One region of the Aliiroseovarius sp. genome, then DNA from elsewhere that is predicted to be linked to it. Evidence: riboswitches for the same ligand, from Rfam matches in the RefSeq annotation. Region 1 holds a riboswitch; each other region holds the start of a gene.
The links. Region 1 has a riboswitch for cobalamin ahead of ACO07D_RS14940 (DUF4198 domain-containing protein). Riboswitches for the same ligand answer to the same signal wherever they lie in the genome.

Region 1 (6,034 bases):
AAGGAGCCCAGCATGCGCCCAAGGTTCATGCAGCTCAGAAGCACCGGAACACCGCTTTTGAACGGGTTGGGGGTGCCGACCCGTGCCCCAAGTTTCCCGGAGGCATCCGCCACCCATTTGCGCCGGGGGGAATGTAGGCCGGTTTGCGGTCGGTATTGCACATCCGCCTCGAACCAGGCGGTGCCCGAGAAAGTCAGGATTTCGCTGTTCAGCCCGGCGGCCTGGCAACCTGCCTGAAGCGCGCGGGTGTGGCTGTCGCCGACGATCATGACGTCAGTGGGCATTCATAGCCTCCAGAACCTGTTCCTCGCAGGCCAGCTCCAGGGCACGTTCCTCGGCCTTCAGGACGGCTTGGCGGTCCTGTGCCGCCTTGTCGGCTGCGTGGGTCAGCCGCGCGCCGCTCAGGTCGAGACCGGCAAAGAAATGCTCCATCACCAGTTGCACCCCATAGGGGGCAACACTGCGCATGTTCGGCAGGAAGAACTGGCCGCGCGTCGGAGGGCTTGCGATGATCTCGTAGGAGGGGAAATAGTCGATGCCCGCGTCCTCCTGTGCCAGATCCCCGGCCACCGCGCGCAACACCGATTTCGAATAGGTCGTCGCGACAAGCACGTGGTCCTGAGACGCCGTCGCGGTCAGGGGCACCGGCGACACGGTGAGGATCAGCTTCAACGCCGGGTTCAACGCGCGCATGCCTTCGATAGCAGCCTTCATGGAGGCCATGATCTGCGGATAGCTGTAATTGTGGAACTGATGCAGGTCGCCATCAAAGGAACCGGCCAGGGTGCCCGGGCACATCGCGTAGGGCTGGCCGGATTGGGCGTTCTCGAACCCCTCGGTCAGGCCCAGGGTGAAGACGAATACATCGGTGTCGATGATGGACCGGCGAAAGGCGCGCGCAGTCCCGCGCAGCATGGCGCGGCATTCCTCGGCGTCGTCGAACCCGTCCGGTTCGATCATGGGACGCAGGCTGTCGCGCCACCGGCCGTCCTCTTCCCACAGTTCGACCGTATCGGCGAGCTCTGGCGTGGTGGCCAGAGAGACCCAGTATTCCAGGGCGCGCGCGGTGTAGATATTCGCAGTCCGGGACGAGAAGATGCTGTAGTTGAACCGCGCTTCCAGATGTTCGGGGAAGTTGGACGGGGCGGGCTCGGCGTCCACCCAGGGCTGCCCGCGCCCCTGAAGCGCGCGGCTGATATGCTGTGCGAAACAGGACCCGTAGGTGGAAAAACGCGCATTCGCGGGCAATTGGAAGCCGGATTTGTACAGGTTTTCATACCCGTACACCCCGGGTTCAGCCACGCCGGTGCGCCAGAATGCTGTCTTCGGCTGCGCGGAGAACACCGTTGCCCCGGTGTTCCCTGAATTCTTGGTGCTCATGATCTCTGCTCGAACAGGTTCGTAATTTTTTTAACGATTCTCGTGGGAAAGAGGCCACAAGTCAAGCAAGCCCTGCTCATCGCGCCGCGCGCCCATCAAGCGTACGGGGAAAATGGGGCGTGGCACCATTCGGTCTGCGCGGCAGCTGGCCTTGGATCGGTGTGTCTGCGCATAACTCATCCGCCGAAGATCACTGGACCCGTATGGACAATGGCCGGGCACGCATCTGTGAGCCACGTAGAAAACTGCCGAGTGCCGTCATCACGACCCAAACGGTCCAACCTCGGTGCGGGACATGTACCTGACAGCCCTGCCTATCGACACCGTGCAGATGACCGCAACACCGCGGGTTGATACCCAAACTCGCAACGTGCGTTTGGAATGCGAAGGTGACACTCCATTGGGCAAGGTTAACCTGCCAGAGGGCCATGACGGCAGCCAACAGCCCCCTTGGTGGTGCCCGGCGCCTGGACCTCGGAGCAAGAACAGCTACCGTTGAACGACGCTCACAAGATGGCTGAGCGCGTCGTTGTCCTTACTTTCGACGTCCGTGGCCGGGCCAAGTTGCCCATCGGAGCCGGTTGGGCCGACAGGACCAAGGTGGGTAGAAGTTGGTCCCTGTGCCCCGCCCTATTGCCCGGCCTTCACGCCGTCCATCGCCAGGGCTTCCACGAGGCGACCGAGAACTTGTTGTCATGGGCCGCGATCAATCCCCGGTCTACCTCGGACTAGTAGGGCGCCTGATACCTGATGTTGTTCTCATCCGTCGTGCTGGCCCCCGGAAGCAGGGTGTCGGCGGCGTCATCCGCCACCGCGGCGGTCATGTAGCCGGAGAGTGCGTAGACGCCCAGGCCGGAGATGCGGACGGCATCCACCCCGTCCAGAGCGGACAGGAAGGCGGCGGCATGGATGTCGGCGGTCTTTATGGTGGGATCTTCGACGTCGCGCGGGCTGCCTGCGCTTTCCCCCGGTAAAGCTGAGGGGCAGGCCGCAGACTCCGCGCGACCTGTTGGAGCACAACCGCATCCGATACCGGTTCCAATCATCCGACCGCATCGCGCCCTGGAGCTTCGAGGCTGCAGAGTGCGCGTTCACCGCGGATATCAAAGGCTGCCTTGTAACCAGTACGCTGCCGCCTCGAACGATCTGGGCAAACAGGGGCTGGGACTGGTCCAAACGTTTCGGGACTATGTTGCCGAGGCGTTGAAGGCTGGAATATTGGTTTCGCTGCTCGAAGATCACTTGAGCGCAACCCCGGCATCGCCCCAATTTCCCGCGTGAATACCGCGCGATGATGCCGCTCCGGCCGTTCATGGAGCACCTCCGGCCCGCCACGATGGATACCTGACCATCGACCCGTGGCGTTGGGCAGGGCGTCCGGCAGCCCCGCTTGCTGCAAAGGGTCTTCTTTTCGTGGTGCAAAGGGCGCACACAATAACGTTGACCGGTTTCCAAGACTCTGCCATTTGGATTCGCAGTCCGGTTTCGGGATTCGTCCCGAAAGCAAAAGGGAATGCAGTGCGGTGCCTTGCGCACCTAGGCTGCAGCTGCCCCCGCAACTGTAAGCGGTGAGCACGGCTGAACACGCCACTGGGGTCAACCCGGGAAGGCCAGACCGTCGCTTTGACCCGCAAGTCAGGAGACCTGCCGGATATGCGCCCTTGGGAGGGGTGCTGACAATCGGCGACGGGGTGTGCGTCGGGAACATCTGCCCAAGGATGTGGGCTGTTCCTTCGTCCTGTTGCCTCACAGAAATGCGTGCCGGGGTTGGCACGACAATAGAGGGACGTAAGTTCATGAAAAAGTTGCTTTTGGCTGCAACTGCCGCGCTGACTCTGCCGATGATGGCACAGGCGCATTTCCTGCTGGAATACACCGAAGACACGATGATCGAGCGCCCGGGCGACGTGCCGGTCAAGCTGATCTTCTGGCACCCGTTCGAAGCGGGTCACGCGATGGTGCTGGAGAAGCCCGAGGAGTTCTACGTGATCCACAATGGCGAGAAAATCGACCTGATGGACACGCTGCAGGAAACCACTTTCGAGGGCCCGGAAAACTCCGCCCCGGCCTTTCTCGGTTCGGTTCCGGTCAAGCGGTCGGGGGATTACGTGGTCGTGACCGTGCCCACGCCCTATTATGAGGAATCCGAGGATATCTATATCCAGCAGATCACCAAGACCTACCTGAACCGCAACGAGCTACCGACCGACTGGGATCAGCCGCAGGGTCTGGCAACCGAAATCCTGCCGCTGAACAAGCCTTACAACATCATCGCCGGTTCGACCTTTACCGGTCGCGTTCTGAGCGAAGGCAACCCGGTGGCTGGCGCCGAGATCGAGATCGAATACATGGCCGCAACGCCCGAGATGGACGGCAACGGCGCCGCTGCGCCGACCGCCTCGCCGCTCCCCGGTGGCTCTGTTGTGGCGATCTCGGATGACAACGGCTACTTCAGCTTCGGTGTGCCCAAGGCGGGCTATTGGGGCTTTGCCGCGCTGGGCTCGGGCCCCGCAACCGAACATGAAGGCAAGGAGCTGAGCCAGGACGCCGTGATCTGGATCCGCGCCTGGGATCTGGAATAACTCCATGCACATCGTAGATGGGGCCCTGTCCAATCCTGTTGTCATCGGTGGCGCTGTCGCCGCGGCTGGTGGCATTGCGCTTGGGCTGAAATCTCTGGACCTGGACCGCATCCCCACCGCAGGGGTGCTGTCCGCCAGTTTCTTCGTGGCATCCTTGATCCACGTGCCTGTCGGGCCCTCATCGGTGCATCTGATCATGAATGGCTTGGCCGGGCTTCTGCTCGGCTGGGCCGCCTTTCCAGCGCTGTTCGTGGGGCTGCTGTTGCAGGCCGCGTTCTTTGGCTTCGGCGGGCTGACGGTTCTTGGCGTCAACACGTTGAACATCGCGTTGCCCGCAGTGCTGGCGGGAATGCTTTTCGGCAGGTTGATCGGACGCGGCAGCGAGGTGCAGGGTGCGATCTGGGGCAGTGTCGGCGGGGCCTTCGCCATTGCGGCCACGACCGGTATGGTGGCCGTGTCACTGGCGCTGTCGGGGGATGAATTCCTGCCAGCGGCCAAGCTGGTGTTCTTCGCGCATATCCCGGTCATGGCGGTTGAAGCCGTGCTGACCGGTTTCGCGGTTCTGTTGGCGCGCAAGGTCAAGCCCGAACTCTTTGCAAGGAGGATGTCCTCGTGAAACATCGTCTTTTGATCTGCACGTTGGCCTGCGCCATGTTCGGTGCCGTGATTTGCGCCCCTGTGCCCGCCCTGGCGCACAAGGTCATCGCCAGTGTATTTCCCTCGGGCGACGTCATCGAAGGCGAGTTGGGTTTTTCCAACGGCGATATGGCCGTCGGGCAGGAGGTCATCGTCTTTGGCCCGGATGGGGCCGAGATCGGGCGGACCGTCACGGATGAGGACGGTTTCTTCCTGTATGCTCCGACGCAGCCGGTCGCCCACACCTTCCGCGCCGACATGGGCGCAGGGCACGTGGCTGACGTCACCATGCCCGCCGATGAGGTCGCCAAGATCATGGGCGTCGCCGCCGTTGAGGTCGAGGTCGCCGAAATCATCGCGCCCGCTGCAACCGGGGCAGGGGTCACCATCGCCTCGCTGTCAGACGAGGAACGCCTGATCATTGCCGAGGTTGTTCGCGATGAAATCCGCCCCCTGCGTCGGGAAATCGCAGTCTATCGCGAGAAGAACGACCTGCAGAGCATTCTGGGCGGTATCGGTTATATCGTCGGCCTGTTCGGCGTCGGCTTTTATCTTGCCGCGCGACACAAGCTGGCAAGCTGATGGCGCATGTTCTTGAAAACCCGGCAAAGACGCTGTCCGAGTCAGGGCAGGGCGGCGGCCATGGGGCGATCGGGGGACTGGACCCGCGGGTTCGTATCCTGGCGACCTGCCTGTTTGCCATCGTGACCGTGGCGCTCAGCACCATTCCGGCCTTGCTGGCGGCCTTTGCCGTCTCTATCGGGTTGCTGCTGATGGCGCGCCTGCCGCTGCGCCGCACGCTCAAGCGCATGGCGATGATGGACGGGTTCATCATCTTCATGCTTGTGCTGATGCCCTTTTCGATGCCGGGAGACGTGATCTTTACCGTCTTCGGCTTTCCGGCCAGTTGGCAGGGCTTGTGGAGAGCGGTTGAGATCGCGCTGACCGCGAACGCGGTAATCCTTGCGCTGATGGTTCTGGTCGGCACCATGGAACCGGTGACCTTGGGCCATGCGCTGTACCGGCTGCGCTGCCCGGAAACCCTGGTCCATCTGCTCATGTTCACCATTCGCTATATCGAGGTGCTGCGCGAGGAATACCTGCGGCTGCGTGGCGCGATGAAGATCCGTGGCTTTCGTCCGGGAACCAACTGGCACACCTATCGCAGCTTTGGCTACCTGGTCGGCATGATGCTGATCCGCGCCATCGAACGGTCCGAACGGATTCTGGAAGCGATGAAATGCCGTGGCTTTTCGGGCAAGATGCTGATGCTGCGCGAGTTTCGTTTTGCCCGTCGGGACCGGGATTTTGCGTTGTGTATGGTCGCGCTGTGCCTGGCACTTTTCTTGGTAGAAGTCGCATGACGCTTCTGATGCTGGAGGACATCCACTTCGCCTACCCTGGCTATGCTCCGGTTCTTTCGGGGGCATCGCTGT
Region 2 (6,034 bases), 1.3 Mb from region 1:
ATGAAGATACGGTCTTGCCGGAAGACGTGTCGGACGAAGCGTTCGGCAAGGCCATTCTGGACGCACTGGACATCAGCCGTTCAGCGTAGGTTCTGAAGGCGAGACGCCAGCCAAAGCAGACCTTGGCGCAGCTGCGGCGAAAGCTCACTAAAGTCCGCACCTTTCCAATTCATGGTTTCAGATTTGCTGCGCAATTCATCAACGGCTGCTATCCCTTTTGCAAGGCAGCGTAAAATTTTAGGCCATTGCAGAAAAACCGGCGCTGCGAGCGCGCGCAGCAAGATTTTGACACTTCCGGTGTGGGCTCCCGGCTGCCGTTCGCGGCACCTGGTACGGATGACCGTAGGCAGCCCTAAGCGGACCTTGGCGTCAGCCCAACTCTACGACGACAAAGCGGGATTTGCCGCCTTTTGCGCACGCCGCTTTCGCTCACGCAGAAAACCTTCGCACCTGCGGCACCGGGAATTTGGCAGCGCGGCGATCTTCGCCAGAGCGGTCGTTGAAATTCGGTCTGAGGCTCGAAATTTAAACCCCGCTTTCGCCGCGATTAGGATCGACCATCGTGGAGCGGACAAACCGAACCTTCGTTGGCAATCGGCCAATGCTCGCTTTCCAGCGCTGAGCCGTCGTTCAGTCGCTGTCGGCTCTCTTCTCAAAATATGTCTGTAACTATCTCTAAAGCATAATCGTCGCGGCCATAGCCGAAGGCCGAAGCTCCCAACTATTTGTAACAAAATTGGTAAGGGCGTCCCGATGCTCACCATGCTTTCAAACTTCGACTGCGACCTTACCAATTGGATTGGAACAACAGGCCAGAATGTAGCCTGCCTCGATATCGTCTTCCGAGATGCCGCCATTGTGGACCATGTGAACTTCACCAGAAGTCTTCTTAACCTTGCAGGTACCGCAAACACCGAAGGTACAGCCCGACGGGATATTCAGACCAACCGACCGTGCGGCGGCCAGAACCGTGTCGGTCTCGGCCACTTTGGCCGTTACACCGGAGCTGGCGAACAGGATTTCCGCGTTGCTGTCATCATCCGGGACAACGTCGTCCAGATCCGGCTGATCTGCTTCGGTTTCCACAGGCGCGCCAAAGCTCTCCTGATAGTAACGACCCATATCAAACCCCAGGCCGGTCAGGGCATCGCGCACCGCCTGCATAAAGGGCTCGGGTCCACAGCAATAAACCTCGCGGTCCAGGTAATCGGGAGCCATCAGGCCCAGCATCAGCTGGTTGAACTGGCCCTGATAACCGGTCCAGGGGCGGTACGGGTCAGGTTCTTCGACAACAAACTTCAGGTCCAACCCGTGCGTCCGGCTGGCCATCTGCTCCAATCGCTGGCGGAAGATGATTTCCGAAGGCCGTTTGGCACAGTTGATGAAGACAATGTCCAGATCGCGGCCTTCGTCCCACATGCAGGTCGTCATCGACATCATTGGTGTGATGCCCGAACCAGCGGAAATGAACAGGTATTTACCTGCGTCGCTTTCGGCATTGGTGAACAGCCCTGCGGGCCCGATGACCTTGATCCGCATACCGGGCTGCAGATTGTCCAGCATCCAGCGCGTGCCGATACTGTCCGGCTGCGCCTTGGCCGTGATCGTGATCGATCTGGGCCGCGACGGCGAGGACGAGATCGTGTAGGTGCGATGCACCACCCCGCCCGGCTGGCCCGGAGCCGGGATTTCCAAGGTCAGAAACTGTCCGGGAAGGTACGCGAACAAGGCGCCCGAAGGAGCCCGAAACGTAAAGCTGGCGGTATTTGGCATCTCGGGGACAACCGAGACGCATTCCAGCATTTCATTGTCCTGCCAGATGGCGGCGGCTGAGCTGAGGTCTTTCATCGCCGTCACTCCGCAGCCATGATGCCAGGGGCCAAACGATCCGCCAGCGTGGTGCAATACCAATCAACGAATTGAAGCACACCGGATTCCTGGGTCGCTGAATATGGCCCGGGGGTATAAGCGGGGCTGTTGATGCCTTGCTGATTATCCTCAACGACCCGGCGGTCTTCGTCATTGGTGGCAACCCAGACCTCGGTCAGGCGTTTCAGATCATAATCGACACCTTCCACCGCGTCCTTGTGGACCAGCCATTTCGTGGTGACCTCGGTTTCCGTTGGGCTGATCGGGGTGACGCGGAAGACAATGGAGTGATCCGCAAGGAAATGGTTCCAGGTGGTCGGGTAGTGGAATTTCAACAAAGCCCCGGCATCGGCGAATGGCGACCGGCCCAGCCAGCGCCGCACGGCGGATTTGCCGTCCATGGTATAGCTTTCCGCGCCTTCCTTCAGGGGCATCCGCGCCAGACGATACTGTCCGTCGTTATTCAGGTAGAACTGCGATGGCAGTCCTGCAGCCTCGCACCGGTCGAAATGGGCCTGCATATGGGCCGGAGTTTCGCCGCCTTCGATGCCGGTGATCGCTGGGTCATCCGGGAAGGTGCGGCACAACGCCGGGTGATTGCCGCCGCAGTGATAACATTCCCGGTTGTTCTCCCAGACCAGTTTCCAGTTGCCCATTTCGATGATCGAGCTTTCGAACGCCACCTTGGCATTGCCCAGACCGTGCGGCTCCAGATAAGGGCGCGCTATTGTGGCGAAACTGTCGAAATCGGGCGCTTCATCTGCCAGACAGATATAGACCAGCCCGGCCAGTTCACGGCAATGCATGGTCTTAAGCCCGTGTTGGCTGGGGTCGAAATCCGGCCCCATGTCGCGGGCCCACAGCAGCGAGCCGTCCAGTTCATAGGTCCATTGATGATAAGGGCAGACCAGCTTCGGGGCATGGCCTTTCGCCGCCTTGCAGATGACCGACCCGCGATGACGGCAGGTGTTGTGAAACGCCCGGATCTGATTGTCTGCTCCCCGGACGATAATCACGCGATAAGCGCCGACGTTATAGGTGACATAGCTGCCGGGCTTCTCCAATTCACAGGCCGGGATAGCAAACAGCCAGTCGCGATAGTGGATGGTTTCAAGGTCGGTCTGAAAAATCCCGGGATCGGTATAAAACGCTTGTTCCAGGGCATGTGCCGGGTTTCGGCGCGCCAACAGGTTTTGAATGGTATTCACTTCCGGCTCTCCTGCCGCGCCCCGCGGCATTGTTTGGGCAGGTGACACCGGAGAACCGTCCGGAGACGCGCGAGGATCACGTCCGAACCGGTTGCCCCCACCGCCACCCGCGGTTTGACATATCTGCGAGGCTGGTTTCCGGACTTGGAAGGGGCTTGCGCCCGGTGTCGGCACCTTCCCGGGATCCTCTTCCCAGTGGCTGATTGCCGAACCTGACCTTCGTTACCGTTGCGGGGGCAGTGCCGGAATTACACCGGCTTCCCAATTCTCCGCTGTTTCAGAATCAAACAGCGGCACCTCACAGGCACAGAATAGTTCAGCCCCGCTTAGGCGATGAAATACATGCGACAATTCCGGTTCCAAAACAGACATGGGTCTGCGCGGAGGTCGGATTTCGATCACGTCGCAACCGGGCCGTTAATCACCAGGGACTGCGAGTCGAGGTAGGCGTCGACCAGAAAATGCGCCCTCAGGTTCCGGCGCGTCAGAACATTTGACGGCTTGCCCTGATCGACGATTTTCCCGCCATTCATCAAATGGATATGATCGCAGTACCGCGCGACCAGATTGAGGTCGTGGAGTGTCATCAATACCGTTCGGCCCCGCCGCCTGACTTCGTTCAGCAGTACGAGTTGATAGTGCAGATCAAGATGGTTGGTCGGCTCGTCAAGAATGTAAATCTCTGGATCGCAGGCCAGCAGCTGGGCAAAGTAACACCGTTGCAGTTCGCCCCCCGACAGATGATCGGCAGGCTGGTTTCGCTTTTGGCTCAACCCGACCAGGTCCAAAGCGTCATCCCTGCGTCCGGTCAGCTCGTGCCCGTTCAGGCCCAGAACGGACAGGCCGATTTCGACGATGTCTGCCGGGGTCAGCCCGGCCAGCAGCCCCGAACTTTGCACCAGCGCCCCTGCTTTGCGCGCCCATTCGTGATGGGCATAGTCATCTATGCTGCGGCCGTCTGCGATGATCTCGCCTGCGCTTGGGCGCTCGGCACGGTAGATCGTGCGCAAAACGGTTGTCTTGCCGGCACCGTTCGGCCCCAGCAAACAGTGGATTTCGCCCTGCGGGATGGTCAAAGAGACGCCGCGCACATAGGGCCGACCGCCCACTTCGACCGACAGATCGCGGATTTCCAGAGCGAGATCAGACGGCACGACGCAATCCCCGCAAAATGAAGATGAAAGGCGGCGCTGCAAACAACGCCAGCAAGACACCAAGCGGCAGTTCCTGCGGTGCCAGAAGGACCCGGCACAGCAGATCAACAGCAATCAGAACAAGGGCACCCAGAACCATCGACAAAGGCAACAATACCTTGTGCCGTGCACCGACCAGCAGCCGCGCCATGTGCGGGATGATCAGACCTATAAAGCCAACAATCCCGGCCACGGAAACAGCCAGTCCAGTCAGGACAACCGTGGCAACGAATATCATCACGCGTAGACGCCCGGTTCGAATACCCAGAGCCTGAGCGCGTTCTTCACCCAGCAGTGTTGCATCCAGCGCATCCGCCCGCATCAAAAACAGGCTCGCGATCACTGCAAGCGAGAAAACCAGCATCGGAAGCTCGGACCATTCGGTGCCTGCCGCCGTGCCCATGAGCCAGCCCAGAGCGTTGCGGGTGACATGCGGATCACCAACATAGAGGAAAAAGGCCGTCACTGACTGAAACATCAGGGAAACGGCCACGCCGGCCAGTATGACAACCAGGGGATCAAGCTGGTGCCCGCGTTGCTGGGACAGGCCCAGTGTCATCAGGAACGCCACGGCGGCACCGGCGAAGGCAATCACCGGAACGCCCAGCGTTTCGGTTACTGATGTCGGCAACCAGATGATCGCTGCCACCGCTGCCGCAGAGGCACCGGAGGACAGGCCCATAAGGTAAGGGTCCGCCATCGGGTTGCGCAGCGCCGTTTGCATCAACGCTCCGACAAGAGCAAGCCCGGCCCCGATCAGCCCAACCGCCAACACCCGGGGAATCCGCCATTGCCAGACGATCAATGACAGGCCACGCGGGGCACCTTCGCTGCGGATCAGGATGGCAAAGCGATCCGACCAACTGATATCTGCGGTGCCCCAAAGAATGCCCGCAACGGCGACAAGCACCATCGCGACCATTGCCGTGGGAAACAGGACCAGAAACCGGGCTTGCATCTACTCGAGCTCAGCCAGCTGTCCGTTCAGGTTTTCGACACCATCGGCAAAGCGCATCCCCAAAAGCGTTTCAGAGAACGGCACCGTCACGAAACGCCCTTCCTTCACGGCGGTCAGTTCGGACAGGACCGGATCACTTTCCATATAGGCGCGCTTTTCGGCCGCTGACGACCAGCCCGCTTCGATCAGCAGGATCACATCCGGGTCGGCTTCGACAACACGTTCCCAGGCCAGATCGACCCAGGTGCCCTCGACATCATCGCTGATGCTGTTCAGCCCTGCAGTTTTCGCAACCAGAGCCGGACCTCCGCAGCATCCGATCGAATAGGGCGTCTCATCGCCGCTATCGTAGATAAATGCCGAGCGGCCCGCGCCTGCCGGGTCGGCCTGAACTGCATCAATACGCGCTTTGGTTTCGGCGATCAGCGCCTCTGCGCGATCTTCGACCGAGAATATCTGCCCGATGGTCCCGATATCCTTGAGGATGGGCTCAATCGTCAGCGGGACATTTTTGGGATGCGCGTCGCCGCAGGAAGCGTCAACCAGATAGGTGCCAACACCCAGATCATGCCATTTCTGCGCCGCGCCCAGATTGTCTTCGGAAAAGGCCGAGCCAAAACCCGCAAACAGGAAATCAGGCTCATTGGCCAGAACAACCTCTGCCGCTGGGTACTTCTCGGCCAGAACTGGAACGGTGCCGAAGGCATCCTTCCACTGGGCCGGAATCTCATCGTCCAGATAGGCGGTACCGACCATTGATCCCTCCAGCCCCAGCGCTAGCATCACTTCGGTCGCCTGTTGGTTCA
Region 3 (6,034 bases), 1.6 Mb from region 1:
TCGGGCAGGCATTGCTTGTCCAGATGTTTCGCCAGGGCTTCGGGCGTGGCCCACAGCGCCCTTTGCCGCTCGGTCATGATCCAGCCGGGCACGACGGTGTTCACGCGAATGCGGTGCGGACCCAGGTCCCGCGCGAGGCTGCGGGTCAACCCGTGTACCGCCTGTTTCGCGGTGGTATAGGCCGCCATGCCGCCCACCGCCTCTTTCGGAGCGTTGGAGCCCATGTTGATGATCGCCCCGCCACCGGCCTCGATCATCGCGGGCGCGACCGCCTGGGCCGCGAAAAACATGTGCCGCAGGTTGGTCTGCATGCGTTCATCCCAATAGTCCGGCGTTACATCCTGCCACCCATGCCGATCGTCCCGTGCGGCGTTGTTGACCAGCACTTGGGCGGGGCCGAGCTGGGCCGTCAGATCGGCGAAGGCCGCCCGCAGTGCCGCAATGTCGCGTAGGTCGCAGGGAGCGAAGGCGTGGCGGTCATCGAGTGTCGACAGCAGGGTGTGGGAGGTATCCACGTCGAAATCGACAACGCCCACCCGCGCGCCCTGTTCTGCGAAGCTGCGCACGATCTCGGCCCCAATGCCAGACGCGCCACCGGTGACGAGGACGGTCTTGCCTTCAAGACTGGGGTAGGTGGCGAATTGGGTCATGGGAGCCTCGTGACTGTCCGGAGTGCCCCCGTGATAGCGCCAAAGCGGGCGAAACCCAACGGGGTGGTGCGGGCGCTAGTGACGCGCGCGTTTTCCCAGGAGCAGCGCAAAGACGAAGACCGCCCCCAGCGAGGTCGTGACCACGCCGACCGGCAGCTCCTGCGGGGCCAGCAGCAGGCGCGAGAGGATGTCCGACGCGGTCAGCAGCATCGCACCGATCAGCGCGGCGGTGGGCACCAGGCGGGTATGAAGCGGCCCGGCCAGCCCGCGTGCCAGGTGGGGCACCATCAGGCCGACGAAGCCGATCACGCCCGCGACCGAGACGAAGGTCGCCGTGGACAGGGCGGCAACAAGGAACATCATCATGCGTAGACGATGCACAGGCACGCCCAGGCTGGTCGCCGTGACATCTCCCGCCAAAAGTGCGTCCAGCCAGCGGCGGCGAAAGAGCGCATAGGCGAAGATCATGCCAAGGCCCAGCAGGACCAGGGGAAAGGTCTCCCACCGCGACAGGCCAAGCCCGCCGAGCATCCAGAAGATCACGGAATGGGCCGCGCGGCTATCGCCCGCGAAGATCAGGTAATTGGTAATGGCGGCGAACAGGAAGGACACGGCGAGGCCCGCCAGGATCAGTTTCTCGGGTGCGCTGGTGCGCAGGCGCTGCACCAGCGCCAGCACGATGCCTGAGGCGACGATACCGCCGCAGAAGGCGGCCAGCGGCAGGGTCCAGATGCCCAGCACATCGCCGGTGACGGTAATGACCAGCACGGCGCCGGCAGCGGCCCCCGAGGAGAGGCCGAACAGGAACGGGTCCGCCAGGTCATTGCGTGTGGTGGTTTGCAGTACGACGCCGACAATGCCCAGCCCCGCGCCGATGATGGCGGAAAACAGCGCGCGCGGCAGGCGCAGGTCAAAGATGATGCGGCCCATCGGGGTGGGGTCCGCGTCGCTCCAGCCAAGCCCCGTGGCGATGGCGGCGAAGACCTCGGCCAGGGGAATGGCGGTCGTGCCGTAGAGCACGGACAGAAGGATCAGGGCGACCAGAACGGCCGCCCCTCCCATCAGTATCAGGCCGAAACGACCCACTTCAGAACAGATCCGGGTGCATGGCTTTCGCTATGGCTTCGATCGCGTCGATATTCGCCGGGCCAGGGGTCAGCTCTTCGTAGCGCAGGCCGATCCAGCGCTCGTTTTTGACCGCGTCAATATGGGCCATGACCGGATGTTCCTGCAGGAACTTGAACGTGTCGGCGGCGCCATTGCCGGTCTGATAATCCAGCAGGACCAGGAACTCCGGGTTGGCGGCGGCGACGGCCTCCCACGAGGTGCGACCCCAGCTGGTGTCCATGTCATGGGTCACGTTGGTGCCCCCAGCCGCAGAGATCATCGCGTCGGGGATCGCGAACTTGCCCGAGGTAAAGGGCGCGTCCGCCGGGCCGTCCAGCAGGAAGACACGCGGCTTTTCGGCATCCGCCGTCTTGGCTTCGATCGCCGCCAGCTGCTCTTTCCAGCCGGAAACCAGCATCTCGGCCTTGTCGCTCACGTCCATGACCTCGCCCAGACGCAGCACGTCGCCAAACAGCAGGTCCATCGAGGCGACCGGGCGGCCTTCGTGCAGGTGCACGCAGCTTTCGGTCAGCACCATGGTCTGGATGCCGAAGGGGGCGAGCGTGTCCGGGGTCACGTCCCCGCCAGGTTTCATGCCGTAATACCAGCCAGCAAAGAACATGTCGGGCTCGGCGGCGACCAGGTTTTCCACCGTGGGGTATTTCGGCGCCAGCTCCGGGATGTCACCGCGCATGGCGTCGAAATCCGGGCTGGTCTTGTACCAGCCGGTAATGCCGGTCAGGCCGACGATCTTGTCTTGCAGACCCAGGGCAAAGGCCATGTCGGTCATGTTCATGTCATGCACGACAATGCGTTCGGGCGTCTTTTCGAACACCAGCGGCGCGCCGCAATTGTCCACCGTGACCTCGGCCGAGGCGGCCTGGGCCAGTCCCAGCAGCACGGCTGCGGGCAGGTACATCTTCATCCTCACTCACTCCTTCAGATGTGGATTTCTGTTTTTCGGATATCCAGCGTCGGGATCTGCCGGTCGCCATGGGGCAACAGCAGGTAATTGACGCCGAACGTGTCATGGACTGCCTGGGGGGTCAGAACCTCGGTAACCGAGCCGAACCCGGTCAGGCGGCTGTCCTTCATCAGGGCGACATGGGTCGCGAACTCCGGGATCATCACAAGGTCATGCACCACCATGATCACCGTCACCCCCAGCGCGGCCACCAGCGACAGCATGCGTCCCTTGGCATCGGGGTCGAGGTGGTTGGTCGGTTCATCCAGGAACAGGATCTGCGGCTTCTGTGCCAGGGCGCGGGCGATATGCGCCCGTTGACGTTCGCCACCCGACAAGCGGTCCATCGGCTTGTCGGCCAGCGCGGCAAGCCCGGTCAGGCCCAGGATGCGGTCCATGGCCTCGGCATGTTCAGTGGCAGAATGATCGGCCCAAATCGGCATTTGCCCCAAGGCCACGTACTCCCGCAGCTTCAACCGCCCATCCGGGGCCGAATGTTGGCTGACCAGGGCAATGCGGCGGGCCCGCTGCTCCAGCGGCATGTCACGCAGGCTCTGCCCTTCGATGGTCACGTCGCCCAGGGCGATTTCCTCGATCCCCGACAACAGGTTCAAAAGCGTGGTCTTGCCCGCCCCGTTTGGCCCGGCAATCGCCAGTCGAGCGCCGCGGGGCAGGTCGAACGAGACATCGCTGATCAGCCGGTCGCCGTTCAGCGCAAAATACTCCAGGTTATCGACACTCAAAAAATCATGCATGCGCCCACCCCCGCGACTTGTGCCCGGGCAGGCGGGCCAGGGTCTTGTCATAGAGCGCGCGCGGGCGCTCGGTTGCCGAGGTCCAACCGGTTTCATGCGCATCATATTGATGGGCGAACTCCGCAATGGCCGCGATATCCTCGTCCCCGGCGATGGGGCCGAACAGATAGGTGGCCTTGCCTGGCGCCTGAAAGCCGACGGCCACCGGGTGGTCGCATCCCGCCATGCAGTCAACCGGGCGGATGGTGAAGCCGGTTGGCAGTCGCGCTGTCAACGCAGCCCGCATTCGTGCCGCCGCAGTTGGCCCCGCACATGTCGTGCAGACCAACAAAGTGTGGTCTTGGTGATTATCTGTTTGGGACATGGTCGCCCCCGCTTGCCATCAAGCGCAGAACGAAGGTGCCCAGTTTGTCCTTACGCGAAAGACGTGTCATCCAGCCTCCTTCCAGAGCGCCCCGCTCCGGGTCAGTTTCAACTTGGATGGCAGGTCTCCTGACTTCGCGGGTCAAAGCTTGGTCGACCTTCCCGACCCCTTCGAGGTCAGTGGTATCTTCGACGTCGCTCACCGCTTACAGTTGCGGGGGCAGTCACGGAATTGGCGCCTGATGGCTACACCTCACCGTGTTCCCTTTTCATCCCGCGACCTTGGGTCTGGCGGGAACCATCAGCGCTACAGAAATCCGGCCTGCGGCAGTTTGTCAAGCATTGTGGACCTGCCAGCGCTGAAACACGCCGTAAAACGGGTGTTGTCCGGCCTTCGAGATATGTGCGGGCCTGGCAGGTCAACCGGGGGTGTCACTTCTACAGAATCACCTCACATCACGGGCGCCAGGTGGGCGGTCAGCAGCACGGCGATGATCATCAGTTCGACCAGCAGCGGCAGCAGCATGGACGGAGCCGGGGTCGGTGACATCCACCAGCACGATCTGAAAGATCTTGCGACCGGTTTCGGCCCGAGGCTGCTACTCTTGGCAATCGTGGCGAATGACCGCAGGCAGCCCAAAGCGGTCGTGACCGTCCTTCACCCAGGGCGGGAAGCGGTCTTTTGCTGCGATTAGCCTCAAGGTCAGCTAGGTGGACCGCAGCAGTCATTTGCCGGTTCCCCCATGAATACTGCCTTCATGGTCCAGGCAGCATCCCAGAAATGAGTTGAGCTTGGAGAGCTCAAGCCGACGCCGGCAATGCGATCAGCAAAACTCTGCAATCTGATCGATGCGAGCAAGTGAAGGAGCAAACGGGCAAAGGTGCGAGCCGTTGTACCGCAGTGCCTTGTTTACTCAGGTGCCAGCGTGTTTACTAATGTGATGGATCCGCGGCATCGGGTCGCCATTATAGCTACAGAACGGAATATAGCTTTGTCCGATGAGCTTTTCACAACCAGTAAATCAGACCTGTTGTCCGACGCCAGCGGACGTCTATCGCGCGCTGATGCCTTCGCGCGAGCCCGGGCCGTCGCTGATGCTCTTGAAGTTGCTGGCCTGAAACCGGGGGACAGGGTCGCGCTTCTTTGCCGTTCCCCCGCTGACGCCATCATCGGGTTCATTGCCACGCTGATGACGGAGTTCGTTGCGGTTCCCGTTCACCCGTCCTCTCCACCGGCCGCCACGGCAGGGCTGCTCGTCGCCAGCGGCGCGGCGGCGATGATCAGTGACCACGGGGACTTCGCCGACTTGACCGGCGCAGACACCATCGCGCACATAAGCTCCCGCCTCGATCCCGTGGCCTGCCATGCCCCGACACTGTCAGGCAGCGCGGACCAGATCGCCGCGTTGCTCTACACATCCGGTACCACCGGCGCCCCCAAGGGCGTAACCATCACGCTTGGCAATCTCCTTGCGATGACCGACCGGCTGGTGCACGACTTCTTCCGAGTCGATGACACGGACACGCTCCTATTGGCCGCGCCACTTGCGAATGTCTACGGAACCGCCCTTGTCGCAACGGCGCTGCGGGCCGGCGCCACCTTGTCGATACCTGCTGTACCGCGGCCGGACACGATCCTGGAGGCGATGCGCCGCGACAAGGTCACGTTCATGGCTGGCGTGCCGATGGTGGGCGGCATGATGCTCAAGGCCACCGGAGACACCAAGAACCCCTTGCCTGATCTGAAGCGGGTGCTTCTCGCGGGCACAAAGCTGGACCCCAACATGGCCAATGCGATTGCCCGGCGCTTTGATTGCGAAGTCATGACCGGTTACGCAATGACCGAAGCCGTTCCCCTGGCCATGATGCTGGATACAGCGCAGCTTGGCGGTGGGAATGTCGGGAGTGTTGCAAAGGGCGTTGAGATGCGGATTGTCGACACGGGTTTCGCCCCCGTCAAACCGGGTGAGCCTGGTGAAATCCTGGTGCGTGGGGCGGTTGTGACGCCGGGGTACTGGCAAAATGACACTGCCAACGCCGCAGCCTTCCATGACGGCTGGTTCCGCACAGGCGATATAGGTCGTATTGACGCCGACGGTCACCTTGAACTCATCGACAGGCTAAAGGAAATCATCAAGACCGCAGGCAATACCGTCTATCCATCAGAGATCGAGTCGGTGTTGCGCGATCACCCC

Region 2: it holds a riboswitch for cobalamin, as region 1 does, so the genes downstream of both, ACO07D_RS08885 (aromatic ring-hydroxylating oxygenase subunit alpha) here and ACO07D_RS14940 (DUF4198 domain-containing protein) in region 1, are expected to answer to the same signal.
Region 3: it holds a riboswitch for cobalamin, as region 1 does, so the genes downstream of both, ACO07D_RS07415 (DUF1636 family protein) here and ACO07D_RS14940 (DUF4198 domain-containing protein) in region 1, are expected to answer to the same signal.

Annotation. Positions count from the first base shown of each region.
Region 1 is NZ_CBDDIE010000003.1:2,838,077-2,844,110, forward strand. Features, by position in the region: gene ACO07D_RS14925 (hypothetical protein) at 1-284, opposite strand, end outside; gene ACO07D_RS14930 (GSCFA domain-containing protein) at 274-1,380, opposite strand; gene ACO07D_RS14935 (hypothetical protein) at 2,109-2,426, opposite strand; cobalamin riboswitch at 2,845-3,046, shown strand; gene ACO07D_RS14940 (DUF4198 domain-containing protein) at 3,177-3,962, shown strand; gene cbiM (cobalt transporter CbiM) at 3,967-4,578, shown strand; gene ACO07D_RS14950 (cobalt ABC transporter permease) at 4,575-5,180, shown strand; gene cbiQ (cobalt ECF transporter T component CbiQ) at 5,180-5,962, shown strand; gene ACO07D_RS14960 (energy-coupling factor ABC transporter ATP-binding protein) at 5,959-6,034, shown strand, end outside.
Region 2 is NZ_CBDDIE010000003.1:1,569,117-1,575,150, reverse strand. Features, by position in the region: gene ACO07D_RS08900 (contact-dependent growth inhibition system immunity protein) at 1-89, shown strand, start outside; gene ACO07D_RS08895 (hypothetical protein) at 81-281, opposite strand; gene ACO07D_RS08890 (2Fe-2S iron-sulfur cluster-binding protein) at 769-1,848, opposite strand; gene ACO07D_RS08885 (aromatic ring-hydroxylating oxygenase subunit alpha) at 1,854-3,107, opposite strand; cobalamin riboswitch at 3,190-3,393, opposite strand; gene ACO07D_RS08880 (ABC transporter ATP-binding protein) at 3,476-4,231, opposite strand; gene ACO07D_RS08875 (FecCD family ABC transporter permease) at 4,221-5,192, opposite strand; gene ACO07D_RS08870 (ABC transporter substrate-binding protein) at 5,229-6,034, opposite strand, start outside.
Region 3 is NZ_CBDDIE010000003.1:1,244,786-1,250,819, forward strand. Features, by position in the region: gene ACO07D_RS07395 (SDR family NAD(P)-dependent oxidoreductase) at 1-650, opposite strand, end outside; gene ACO07D_RS07400 (FecCD family ABC transporter permease) at 726-1,712, opposite strand; gene ACO07D_RS07405 (ABC transporter substrate-binding protein) at 1,738-2,682, opposite strand; gene ACO07D_RS07410 (ABC transporter ATP-binding protein) at 2,697-3,476, opposite strand; gene ACO07D_RS07415 (DUF1636 family protein) at 3,469-3,840, opposite strand; cobalamin riboswitch at 3,942-4,157, opposite strand; gene ACO07D_RS07420 (class I adenylate-forming enzyme family protein) at 4,871-6,034, shown strand, end outside.